2 regions of the Paeniglutamicibacter sulfureus genome follow, and region 2 is predicted to be linked to the other one. Evidence: predicted binding sites of a transcription regulator. Region 2 holds the regulator's gene; the other holds the start of a gene.

Region 1 (6,572 bases), 4.0 Mb from region 2:
GGCCGACGAAGGTCGAGGTCACTTCCGCCTTGGTGACGCCGTAGGCGCCGGCCAGTGCCTCGGCGACGTCCAGGGTCTGGTCGTCGGTGAGCTTGTCGGTCTGCACGCGCATGGTGTTCGGGGCGATGTTGGTGACCCGCGGGTGGTGGTCCGGGGCGATCGCCACGACGGCGGACTCCCCGGCGGGCACCTCGGTGTGTTCCACCTTCGAGATGGTGAACTCGGACCCGCCGCGGAACTCGATGCCCAGGTTGAATCCGCCCTTGGCGACGGGGACCAGGATGGCCAGCAGCACCAGGACCGCGGAGAGCACCAGCCAGAGCTTGCGCCGTCCGGTGAACGGGTATGACCGCTTGCCGGTGTAGAGCTCGTTGCCCCATGTTGCGAGATTAGCCATTTGAAGAATCCTTACCGGCTGGTTCGTCCTGCTTGGTGGGCGCCGAGACGCTGGTAGCGGCCTTGCGCCGTTCGGCGATGGTCTGCCGGCGCCCGGCTTCGGAAGCCGCATTGGCGTTCTTCTTGCCGCGCGCCGCCTCGGCCTCGGGGCTGAAGCTCCGGACGCGTCCGGCACCGCGGTACAGCGGCACCGCTCCCAGCAGTGACGGGTCGAGCCCGGAGAGGCGGTGCCCCTCGCCGAAGAACTTGGTCTTGGCCAGCAGCTGCAGGGTCGGGTGGGTGAGCAGGAAGACCACGACGATATCGACAATTGCGGTCAGGCCCAGGGTGAAGGCGAAGCCCCGCACGTTGCCCACGGCAACGATGTACAACACCACCGCGGCCAGGATGTTCACGGCCTTGGAGGCCAGGATGGTCCGCTTGGCGCGTTTCCAGCCGATCTCCACCGCCGAGGTCAGCGGACGTCCGTCGCGCAGTTCGTCGCGGATGCGTTCGAAGTACACGATGAAGGAGTCGGCGATCAGGCCAATGGCCACCACCAGGCCCGCAACGCCTGCCAGCGAGAGCCGGTAGTTCATGGACCAGCCCAGCAGCACCAGCGCCAGATAGGTCAGCAGTCCTGAAACAATCAGCGACACGATGGTCACCATGCCCAGCAGTCGGTACTGGAAGAGCGAGTAGATGGCCACCAGCCCCATGCCGATCAGGCCCGCGATGAGGCCGCTGCGCAGCTGGTCCGAACCAAGGGTCGCGGAGATCTGCTGCTCGGACTGGATGTCGAAGCTGATCGGCAGGGCGCCGAACTTCAGCTGGTCGGCCAGGGCCTTGGAGGATTGCTCGGTGAAGTTGCCGGTGATCTGGGCGCGCCCGTCGGGGATCACCGCGTTTGCAGTCGGGGCGGAGATCACGGTGCCGTCAAGCACGATCGCAAACTGGTTCTGCGCGCCCTGCATGCCAACCAGTCGCTGGGTGACTTCGGCGAACTTCGTCTTGCCCTCGTTGTTGAATTCCAGGTTCACGCCCCACTGGCCGGTGACCGCGCCCTGCTGGCCGCGGACCATGCCGAAGGAGGCATCGGCAATGTCGGCGCCGGGAACCTCGACCGGACCCAGGATGTACTTCTGTCCCATGTCCGGGTCGCAGGAGATCATCGGCTTGGACGGGTCGTGCGATTCCTCGGATCCCTGGCCGAGCTCGGCGGGGCAATCGTAGGCCTCGAACTGCTGGTACAGGGCCGCGTCGATCCAGTTCAGGTCCGAACCGTTCTCCGGCTCGGCAGACGGCTTGGGAAGCTCCGCCTCCGGCAGTCGCTGGTCCTCGGGAACGGCCGTGAAGGGCCCGGCCAGGATGACCGGACGGAACTCCATGTTGGCCGAGGCCTGGATCAGTTCGCGGGTGCGGGTGTCCGGAACGCCCGGCATGGAGACCACGACGTTGCGCCCGGACTGGGTGGTGATCTCGGCTTCTGACACACCGGTGCCGTCCACACGCTGGCGGATGATTTCCACCGCCTGGTCCAGTTGCTCCTGCGTTGCCGCGGCACCGCCCTCAACTCGCGGGGCCAAGATCATTTGGGTGCCGCCCTCAAGGTCGAGGGCAAGTTTGGGGGCAAATGCTGCCTTCCCGCTCAGCACGCCGGTAATGAGGATGGCTGCCGAAATAAGGAAGATCACGCCGAGCCACAGCAGGGATTTACGCGCCTGCTTGATCGGACCAGTAGATGACATCGTGGGGCTTTCTGGTTGTTCCGTCGCCCTCGCGGGGACGAAGATTCCGCGGAAAACCCGAAGCCGGCCGCAACTCCCCCCTCAGAGGGATCCGGGGCGGCTCCGGGCCGCTTGGTGAAGTTCGGTCGAGGCCGGGTTGCTCACCTGTGGGCCCTTGGCCCACAGAAATCCGGCCACCGTTCACTGCTACGGGGGTGAGGGGGGGTGCCCGGGGGGGGCACGGCCCCGTTAGGCCTTGGGGCCCTTGTCGTCGTTGTTGAGGCGACGCAGGGTCTCCTCGGGGCTTTCGACGTCGGCGGCTTCGGTGTTCCCGGCCTGCTCGGAGGTCAGCGATGATGCATCGTTCGGGACCTCAACGGCGTCGGCTTCGGCCGCTTCGGGGGCGACAACCTTGGCAACGACCTGGGAGTGCACGGTGACGAAGCTGCCCGGGGATACCTCCAGGACGATCTTGTTCTCATCGGTGTCGATGCTCGAGATGGTGCCGAAGAGACCGAACTGGGTCATCACCTCGGCGCCCGGGGCAAGATTCGAGCGGATTTCCTCCTGAGCCTTGGCCGCCTTCTTACGGCCACGCATCATCATGAAGATCAGCAGGCCAAAGGCGGCGAGCATGATCAACATGGTCGGGTCGAACGGGGCCGCTCCGCCGGCAGCGGCTTGGGCCAAAACGTTTTCGGTCACGAGATAATACCTGTTTCTAAGTCATGGTCAACGGCGCGCACAATCGCAATTGCGCAGCCGGTGGGCTTTTCCATACTATAGGGACTTTCTGGCCAAACCCCGACCGCGCAGGCGTTTTGGCCTGCGAATGTCCTCTGAATCATGGCTCGCGCCGGCGCGGGGCATTGGCCGTCGCCTATTCCTCGTCGTCAGCGTCGAGCTCGAAGCTGGCCTGCCCGGCAAATACGGCATCGGCGGGCATCCGGAGTCCCAGGTGGCTCCAAGCCTCCGCGGTGGCGATGCGGCCCCGCGGGGTTCGCCCGAGCAGGCCCTCGCGGACCAGGAACGGCTCGGCGACGGTCTCCACCGTCTCGGTCTCCTCGCCCACGGCAATCGCGAGTGTCGAGAGGCCCACCGGTCCCCCGCCGAACTTGGTGCACAGGGCATGGAGCACTGCACGGTCCAGGCGGTCCAGACCGCGGGCGTCGACCTCGTACATGTCCAGGGCGGCGGAGGCTGCGCGGGCGTCGATGCTTTCGAGCCGGTTCACCAGCGCCCAGTCGCGCACCCGGCGCAGCAGCCGGTTGGCGATGCGGGGGGTGCCGCGCGAGCGGGAGGCGATTTCGTAGAACGCCGCGGAATTGACCTTCAGCGAGAGCATCATCGCCGAGCGGCGCAGCACCAGCTCGAGTTCCTCGACGCTGTAGAACTCCAGGTGGCCGGTGAAGCCGAACCTGTCGCGCAGCGGCCCGGGCAGCAACCCGGCGCGAGTGGTGGCACCGACCAATGTGAACGGGGGAAGCTCAAGCGGAATCGCCGTCGCACCGGCACCCTTGCCCACGATGATGTCGACCCGGAAGTCCTCCATGGCCATATAGAGCATTTCCTCGGCCGGGCGGCTCATCCGGTGGATCTCGTCCAGGAACAGCACCTCCCCCTCGGTGAGCGAGGAGAGGATGGCGGCCAGGTCGCCGGCATGCTGGATCGCCGGGCCGGAGCTGATGCGAAGCGGCGCGTTCATCTCGGCGGCAATGATCATCGACAGCGTGGTCTTGCCCAGGCCAGGCGGGCCCGAGAGCAGCACGTGGTCGGCGGTGCGTTCGCGGATCTTGGAGGCCTCGAGCACCAGCGAAAGCTGCTGGCGCACGCGGGCCTGGCCAACGAAGTCGTCCAGGTTCTTGGGGCGCAACGCCGCCTCGAGCACCCGCTCCTCGGGTTCCGAGCCGGCGTCGGTCAACGCACCGGTTTCTGCCATGGCCTACTCCTAGTTTCCCGGCCGGTTGCCGCGCCCCAGGGAACGCAGCACCGCCCGCAGGATTTCCGGCACGCTGCCGCTTGCAACGATTTGCGGGTCGTTCTTGGTCAGGGCGTCCAGGGCCTTTACCGCATCCTTCTCCGTCCAACCCAGGCCGGTCAGCGCCTCGAGGACCTGCGGTTCCCAGGACCTGGCGGCCACGGGGCTGCCTGCCGGCACCGGGGCCCCGGTGGGGACGAGCTTGCCGTTGAGTTCCAACACGATGCGCTCGGCGCCCTTGGGTCCGATGCCCGAGACCTTGGTGAAGGCCTTGGTGTCCTTGGTGCTCGCGGCAATGCGGACCTCTTCGGGGGTGTGCACCGAGAGGATCGCCAGCCCGGTGCGCGGCCCGATGCCCGAGACCCCGGTGAGAACCTCGAAGATCTCGCGCTCGTCCCCGCTGGCAAAGCCGAAGAGCGTCATCGAGTCCTCGCGCACCACCATGGAGGTGTGCACCAGCGCTTCGCGGCCCACCTGCAAGGTGGCCAGCGTCTGCGGGGTGGCTTGGATCAGCATGCCGAAGCCGCCGACCTCAATGACCGCATTGTTCAGGTTGACCTGTTGCGGCACTCCTCGCAGCGTGCTGATCATGTGGGTATTCCTCCGTGGTACCGGGCTGCGCGGTGGTTCCCGGACACGCAAGCCATGCGAATATATCTACGAACAGCTTACAGGTTCGGAGGGCGCCTCCCGCGGAGGCGCCGCCCTCCGGGCTACCGGGCCTTGACCGAACGGGCCTTCGCTTCGGCGGCAATCCATGCGCGCTGGGCGGGGGTCAGCCCCGAAGACCCGCCTGCGGGGCGTGAGCCCGAGGCGGAGGCGGCGGCACCGGCGGCGCCAAATGCGGCACCGCGCCAGCCGTGCGTGATGGCCAGGGCCGCGGCGTCTGCCGCGTCGGCGGGCGACGGAGGCGCATCCAGGCGCAGGATCTTGGCCACCATCTTGCCCACGGCGTCCTTGTTGGCTCCTCCGGAGCCGGTCACCGCGGCCTTGACCTCGGTGGGGGTGTGCAATGCGACGGGGATGTTGCGTCGTGCCGCGGCAACGATGACCACTCCCGAGGCTTGGGCGGTGCCCATCACGGTGCTCACGTTCAGCTGGCTAAAGACCCGCTCGAGGGCCACCACGTCGGGTTTGTGCTCGTCAAGCCACGCATCGATGCCATCGGCGATGGCCAACAGTCGTTGGTCCAGCGGGGTGCCCGGAGGGGTACCCACCACCGATACATCAATCAGCGTGGCGCGACGGTTGGGCTCGACGTCGACCACGGCCAGACCGCAACGGGTCAGTCCGGGGTCGACGCCAACCACTCTTAAGGGCATGGAAGAGGACTAGTCCTGTTCGAGTTCTGCCATGACCTCGGCACTGATGTCGGCGTTCGAGTAGACGTTCTGGACGTCGTCCAGTTCCTCGAGCGCGTCGGCCAGCTTCAGGAACTTGCGGGCCGAGTCGGCATCCAGTTCCACCTGCATCGAGGGAACGAATTCGATTTCGTCGCTCTCGTAGGCGATGCCGGCTTCCTCAAGTGCCGCAACAATGGCGCGCAGGTCGGTGGGTTCGGAGTGGATCTCGAAGGATTCCCCGGCTTCCTTGACCTCGTCGGCACCCGCGTCGAGCACTGCCATCAGCACGTCGTCTTCGGTCAGGCCGTTCTTCGGCAGGCCCACGACGCCCTTTCGGGTGAACATGTAGGCCACGGATCCGGGATCGGCGATTGATCCACCGTTGCGGGTGATTCCCAGGCGGACCTCGGAGGCGGCGCGGTTCTTGTTGTCGGTCAGGCACTCAATGAGCAACGCCGAACCCTGCGGGCCGCGGGCCTCGTAGATGATCTCGGTGTAGTCAATGACCTCACCGGTCAGGCCGGCGCCGCGCTTGATGGCGCGATCGATGTTGTCGCTGGGGACCGAGGTCTTCTTGGCCTTGGATACCGCAAGTTCAAGGCCCGGGTTTCCGGCCATGTCGGCGCCGCCCGCGCGGGCGGCGACCTCGATGTTCTTGATCAGCTTGGCGAAGGACTTGGCACGCCTGCTGTCGAGGATAGCCTTCTTGTGTTTGGTGGTAGCCCATTTGGAGTGGCCGGACATGCTTACGCGTCTCCTCTGATCATTTGGATAAAGAGTTCGTGGATCCGACGCTCTCCGCCCACCTCTGGGTGGAAGGAGGTCGCCAGCAAATTTCCCGAACGTACTGCAACAATTCTATCCACCCGAAGCCCATCCGCGCCCAAGGGCGTGTTTTCGGCGGGGACCTTGGCCAGTACCTGCACCGATTCGCCCACGCTTTCGACCCACGGTGCGCGGATGAATGCCGCCCGCACCGGTGCTGTCACCCGGTTCGGGTCCTGGCTTGGAAGTGATTCGAGCCCGCGGATCGCCAGGTCCACCTCGAAGGAGTCGACCTGGCGCCCGAAGGCGTTGCGCTTGACCACCATATCGATTCCCCCGAAACTTTGCTGGGGTTCGCCCTTGAGGTTGCTTGTCGGGTCGGCG
Region 2 (6,572 bases):
TCCGCCGGCCAGCAGGCCGGCGACCGCCATGAGGATGATGGACCACATGGTCTAGAGGGTCCCCAACCAGTTGCGCAGCAATTTGGCCCCGGCCTCGCCGGACTTCTCCGGGTGGAATTGCAGGGCGCACAGGGGCCCGTTCTCGATCCCGGCAATGAAGGGAACGCCGTGTTCGGCCCAGGTGACCTGCGGCGGGACCATCTTGGGCTGGGCGACGTCGAAGTTCCATTCCTGCACCGCGTAGGAGTGCACGAAGTAGAAGCGCTCGTCCTCGATACCGGCAAAGAGCTTGCTTCCGGCCGGCGGGGTAACGGTGTTCCATCCCATGTGCGGGACGACCGGGGCCTTGAGCAGCTCCACGGTGCCGGGCCATTCGGCCAGTCCCGGGGTGCGGATCCCGTGTTCCACGCCCTCGTCAAAGAAGACCTGGTGTCCGACGCAGACGCCGAGCACCGGGCGACCGCCGGCGATGCGGCGTCCGATCCAGCGGATGGCACCGACATCCTTCAGTGCCTGCATGACGGCGGCAAAGGCACCGACGCCGGGAACAAAGAGCCCGTCGCATTCCAGGATGTCCTCGGGCTTGGCCGAGAGCTTGACCTCGGCGCCGGCTGCCTCAAGGGCCCTGACGGCCGAGCGGACGTTGCCGGAACCGTAGTCAAGGACGGTGACTGTCTTGGCCGCCATCTACAGCGCACCCTTCGTGGACGGGATGGCGTCGCCGATGCGGGCATCGGGTTGCACGGCTTCGCGCAGGGCACGGGCAAATGCCTTGAACTGGGCCTCGACGATGTGGTGCGGGTCGCGTCCGGAAAGCACCTCGATGTGGGCACAGATCTGGGCGTGGAAGGTCAGCGCCTCGAAGACGTGCCGGGTCATCGACCCCGTGAAGTGGCCGCCGATCAGGTGGTATTCCTGGCCTGCGGGCTCGCCGCCGTGGACCAGGTAGGGGCGCCCGGAGATGTCGACAACGGCGCGTGCCAGGGCCTCGTCCAGCGGGGCATAGGCGGTGCCGAAGCGGGTGATGCCCGCCTTGTTTCCCAGGGCGGTGCGCAGCACCTCGCCAATGGTGATGGCGGTGTCTTCGACGGTGTGGTGCACGTCGATGTGGATGTCTCCGGTGGCGCGCACCGTCAGGTCGATCAGCGAATGCTTCGAAAGCGCGGTCAGCATGTGGTCGTAGAACGGGACGCCGGTGCTGATTTCCGAGCGGCCGGTGCCGTCCAGATCAAGTTCGACAAAGACGGAGGACTCGCTGGTGATGCGTTCGAGGCGAGCGCGACGACCCGTGAGTTTTTCGGCAGACATGCACATTCCTTTAGATCAGGCGTTGAGACGAGGATGTGGTGCGGCGGCTGGCTCGTGCGCGACCGGGCATTTCGTGAAATTCGCCCGCCGCGTCCAGCGCCACCCCACCAAGTTTAGCGTGAGTGCGTGTGAGGACCCTGATCGAGCAGTTCCTCGAGACGGACAAGGAATGCGGTGGTTTCGTCCTCGGTGCCCGCGGTGACCCGAAGGTGGCCGGGAATCCCGACATCCCTGATGATCACTCCGGCCTCCAGCAGGCCCTCCCAGATGGCCTTGGTGTCCTTGACTCCCCCGAAGAACACGAAGTTCGAATCGCTGGAGGCAGGGCGCAGCCCCATGCGCGTGAGCTCGTTGACGATCCGGTCCCGCTGGACCTTGATGGCCTCGACGTTGGCCAGCAGGATGTCGGAGTGCTTCAACGCCGCATTCGCGGTCGCCTGGGTGACCGCCGAAAGGTGGTACGGCAGGCGCACCAGGCGGATCGCGTCGGTGACCTCCGGGGCCGCGGCAAGGTAGCCGAGGCGTGCTCCGGCCAAGGCGAAGGCCTTGGACATGGTGCGCGAGACAATGAGCCGCTCGCGATCGGGCAGCAGGGACAACGCCGAAGGCGTCCCGGTGTGGGCAAACTCCGCGTAGGCCTCGTCAACGATCACGATGGCGTTGCTGGCCCGGCCGGCTTCGTAGACGGCTTCGACGACGTCGAGTCCCAACGCGGTACCGGTGGGATTGTTGGGCGAACACAGGATGACAATGTTCGGCGCGGCCTCACGAACCTGTGCCGCCGCATCCTCCGCCGAAAGTCCATAGTCCTCGGAACGGATTCCCGCAACGTAGGTGGTGTCGGTCCCTGCTGCCAGCAGCGGATACATGGAGTAGGTGGGAGGGAAACTCAGGACGGTGCGGCCCGGCCCGCCGAAGGCCTGCAGGATTTGCTGGAGCACTTCGTTGGATCCGTTGGCTGCCCAGATGTTGTCCGCTTCGAGCCCGTGGCCCAGGAACGCGGCAAGACGTTCACGCAATTCGGTGAATTCACGGTCGGGATAACGGTTCAATCCCACGGCGGCCGCGGAGACTTCTTCGACAATGGCGCGATGCACTTCCGCGGGTAGCGGGTGGGTGTTTTCATTGACGTTCAACTGAATCGGTACGTCAATTTGGGGAGCACCGTAGGGTTCGAGACCTTGAAGATTTTCTCGCAGGGGCAGATTTGCCAGGCGATTTAGCCGTTCATTCACGGGCCAAGTCTACGGCGGTGGCAGGTGGGGCCAAGAATCTTCGCCGGTGCAGAGGGTAATAATCGGTTCGCAATGCCTTGTATCGGCGCCCGCGGGAGCGCCGGTGCGGGGGCTAGCTTCCGGTGGGAACGAAGAGTTCGGCACCGGGGTGCAGCACCGAGCTGTTGAGGTTGTTGAGGTCGCCGATCTGTTGAACCGCATCGCGGGGCTCGAGCTGCGGAGCGAACTCGCGGGCAATCCCCCACAGCGTATCCCCTTCGATGACGGTGACGCTGACCGCGTCAACGCCCAGCGGCACTTCCGCCGATGCGTTGGCCGGGGAAAGGAACAGGCCCAGGAGCATCAGTGCTGCGGCACTCACCACGAAGATGGGAAGTCCGATCAGCACGAACTTTCCGCGACGAGTGAGCCGCAGGGGTGCCAGCGTTGGCTGGGATTCGGGCAAGTAGTCGTCGGATGTTACAAGGTGGAGCGGGGCCGAGAAAGCAGTGTTTGCCATGTCTTTGCCTTTCCTCTGAATTCACGTGGCCGGCTGGGACCCTGGGGCGCCTAGTCGAACACGTGACGATTATTCGAACGCATCTTTCGAACATGTGTTCGTAGTGCGTATCTTATTTCTAGCACTTTTCGACGACACGTGTCCAGATCTGTTCGAACAAATCTTTGAAAGCAGTGACTTTGTCTACTAGGATGTTGGTTGTGAAGCGATGTATTTACTACATCAACCCACACCGACAATTTGCGGCACGCGCGGGCAACCGGCGACGATCGGGATGAGGCATTGACAATGACGACCGAACAACGAACCCCTCGACGCGACGCGAAGAGCCTGACCATTCGCCAGAAGAAGGTCCTGGAGACCATCCAGCGCTCCGTGAGCAGCAACGGCTACCCGCCGTCGATGCGTGAAATCGGGGACGCCGTGGGACTTGCCAGCCTCTCGAGCGTGACCCACCAGCTCAGCCAGCTCGAGAAACTTGGCTACATCAGGCGCGATCCGCGCCGCCCGCGCGCCATGGAGATCCTGCTGCCGTTGCAGCTCAAGAGCGAGGCCAAGCTCGAGGTGGTGGAGGGCCAGTCGGATCTCAGGGCAGCCAACGGCATGAACGTCTCGGAACTGACAACCTCCGCGGACACCGCCATGGTCCCCCTGGTGGGGCGCATTGCCGCCGGCGGACCGATCCTGGCCGACCAGGCGATCGAGGACGTTTTCGCCTTGCCGCGCCAGCTGGTGGGGCATGGCGAGCTCTTCATGCTCAAGGTCAGCGGCGACTCCATGATCGATGCCGCCATCTGCGACGGCGACTGGGTTGTCGTGAGGCGCCAGCCGACGGCGAACAACGGCGACATCGTCGCCGCGTTGCTCGAGGACGAAGCCACGGTGAAGACCTTCCGCCAGCGCGATGGCCACACCTGGCTTTTGCCGCAGAACTCCCGATACGAACCGATCCTTGGTGACGCCGCAACCGTCATGGGCAAGGTCGTATCGGTCATGCGCTCCGTCTAGGTCCGCAGCCACAACTCATCCCGCAACACAGCGAGGGCCGATCATCGGATCGGCCCTCGCTGTTGTTTGCGCACCCTGCACATCTCCCGCGACCGGGATGCCTGCAAGGCAACGTGCTCAGCCCTCGCTGAGCCTTTCGAGCGCGGAAATGACGGTGGCCTTGTTCGGTGTTGCCCACAGCGGTGGCAGGGAAGCCCGCAGGAACGTTCCGTAGCGTTCGGTGGCCAGGCGCGAGTCGAGCACCGCGACCACGCCCTTGTCGTTGACCGAGCGGATCAGGCGGCCCGCACCCTGTGCCAGACGCACCGCCGCATGGCTTGCGGCCACGGCCATGAAACCGTTTCCGCCGTGCTTGGCGACATCGCGGCTGCGTGCCGAGGAGAGCGGATCATCCGGGCGCGGGAACGGGATCTTGTCGATGATGACCAATCGGCAGGCGTTTCCCGGCACATCGACGCCCTGCCACAGCGTCATCGTCCCAAAGAGGCAGGTATCGGGCTCCGCCGAGAACTGGTCGACCAGCGCCTTCATGCTGGACTCGCCCTGGCACAGGATGGGAATGTCCAGGCGTGCGCGCAGGATCTCCGCAGCGTCCTCGGCCGCGCGGCGGGAGGTAAACAGCGCCAGCGCCCCGCCGTTGGAGGCCTTGATGAGATCCTCGATCTCTGCAAGCGTCTCCTGGGACATTTGGCGCCCGGGCTTGGCCAGGTGTTTGGCAACGTAGAGGATGCCCTGCTTGGGATAGTCGAAGGGACTGCCGACGTCGACGCCGTTCCAGGTCGGCGCCCCGTCCCCCACGAGCCCCAGGGATCCTGCCACCGGTTCAAACGCCGCACCGATGGCCAGGGTTGCGCTCGTGAGGATGACGGTCCGGCCGTCGAAGAGACCTTCCCTGAGTTTTCCCGCCACCGAGAGCGGTGCAACCATCAAGGTCGGCTGGCTTGACTCGTCCGGTTGGACATAGCCCTCCCCGGGGCTGAAGTGGCCGGGCCGAGAGGCCCAGATCACCTCGCGCTCCTCGGTCATTTCAAGCATCTTGGTGCATTGCTCCACCAGGTACATGACCTGGGAACGGGCCATCTGGCGTCCCCCGTCCGCAGGGGCGTTGGCCTCGGGCTTGGAGTCGGAGAGCACCACGCGTGCGGCTTCGGCGATCTGGTTGATCGCGGCTTCCTGGTCCTCGTTCAGGCCGCGGGCCATGAGCCCGGTGGGCACTCCCTCCAGCGCACGCTGCAGGGCCTTGGCGCCCTGGTTCAGCGCGTCCACGCTCACCGAGCAGTGCTTGCGGGCAGCCGAAGCGGCGGTCTGGACCATGTTGACCGACAGCGGCCGCGTCACCGAGCTGGTCACCCGGTCCTGCAGCTCGTGGGCCTCGTCAATGATGACGGTGTCGAAGTCCGGCAGCACGGCCAGGCCTTCGAAGGCCGAGACGGCCAGCATGGCGTGGTTGGTGATCACCACGTCGGCGTCGGCCGCTCGGGCGCGTGCCAGTTCGCTGAAACATTCGGCGGCCATGGGGCACTTTTGCGCGCCCAGGCAGTCCATCGCGCTGACCGAAACCTGGCGCCAGGCCTTGTCGCTGACTCCCGGGGTCAGGTCGTCGCGGTCACCGCTGTCGGTTCGTTCGGCCCACTGCCGCAGGCGCACCACTTCCTGGCCCAGGGCAGAGCCGGGGCCCTCGGAGGAACCACCGAGAACGGGGGTGCCGGATTCCATGGAAAACAGGGCGCCCTCGTCGTCGTCCGGGTATCCGCCGCTGAGTTTGTACTGGCACACGTAGTTGGAGCGGCCCTTGACCAGGGCCACTTCCATCTCGCGTGGCAGTTTGTCTTTCAGGGACGACAACAGGCGCGGCACATCGCGCCCGACGATCTGCGCCTGCAGCGCGAGGGTTGCGGTGGAAATCACCACAGGTTTTTCGGATCCCAGCGCGTGCGCCAGCGCCGGAACCAGATAGGCCATGGACTTGCCGGTTCCGGTTCCTGCCTGCACCAGCAGGTGTTCACCGGTTTCCATGGCGCGCACGACCTGGCGTGTCATCTCGTGCTGGCCCGGACGGCTTTGCCCGCCCATGCTGGACACTGCTTCGTCCAACAGGGCGATGACCTCTGATTCCTCAGCCATGAATACTAAATTGCTCCACTTCTGCGGCCATGCTTTCGCGGACCTTGACCATCATGCGGGTTCCCGTTTCGGTGTGTTCGACGGCCAGGATCTCGGCCTCGGCGCCGTGGAGCTTGTTGACCACGTCGCCTCGATCATAGGGAATCATCAATTCTAGTTGGACATTGGGCCTCGGGATTGCGGCGCTGATCCGGGCCTGCAATTCGTCGATGCCTTCGCCGGTGCGCGCCGAGACGATGACGTGGTTCGGCTCGCGCTGGCGCAGGCGCTCGACCACGAACGGGTCGGCGACATCCGCCTTGTTCAGGACAATGATCTCCGGGATGTTGCGCGCGTCGACGTCGTTGAGCACCTCGCGCACGGCTTGGATCTGGCCTTCCGGGTCCGGGTGCGACGCA

Evidence for each region. Region 2 encodes LexA, which represses DNA repair genes until DNA is damaged. Its sites were predicted from a motif close to TCGAACANNTGTTCGA; they were not measured.
Region 1: the regulator LexA is predicted to act here: its motif matches at 4,728-4,743, upstream of ruvA (Holliday junction branch migration protein RuvA).

What each region holds. Positions count from the first base shown of each region.
Region 1 is NZ_BAAAWO010000001.1:510,305-516,876, reverse strand. It holds gene secF (protein translocase subunit SecF) at 1-397, opposite strand, end outside; gene secD (protein translocase subunit SecD) at 390-2,123, opposite strand; gene yajC (preprotein translocase subunit YajC) at 2,352-2,807, opposite strand; gene ruvB (Holliday junction branch migration DNA helicase RuvB) at 2,983-4,041, opposite strand; gene ruvA (Holliday junction branch migration protein RuvA) at 4,051-4,671, opposite strand; gene ruvC (crossover junction endodeoxyribonuclease RuvC) at 4,794-5,402, opposite strand; gene ABD687_RS02325 (YebC/PmpR family DNA-binding transcriptional regulator) at 5,412-6,167, opposite strand; gene pdxT (pyridoxal 5'-phosphate synthase glutaminase subunit PdxT) at 6,170-6,572, opposite strand, start outside.
Region 2 is NZ_BAAAWO010000001.1:4,513,300-4,519,871, reverse strand. It holds gene ABD687_RS20415 (hypothetical protein) at 1-48, opposite strand, end outside; gene hisH (imidazole glycerol phosphate synthase subunit HisH) at 52-687, opposite strand; gene hisB (imidazoleglycerol-phosphate dehydratase HisB) at 688-1,308, opposite strand; gene ABD687_RS20400 (histidinol-phosphate transaminase) at 1,422-2,543, opposite strand; gene ABD687_RS20395 (LysM peptidoglycan-binding domain-containing protein) at 2,656-3,042, opposite strand; gene lexA (transcriptional repressor LexA) at 3,331-4,050, shown strand; gene ABD687_RS20385 (ATP-dependent DNA helicase) at 4,168-6,174, opposite strand; gene hflX (GTPase HflX) at 6,167-6,572, opposite strand, start outside.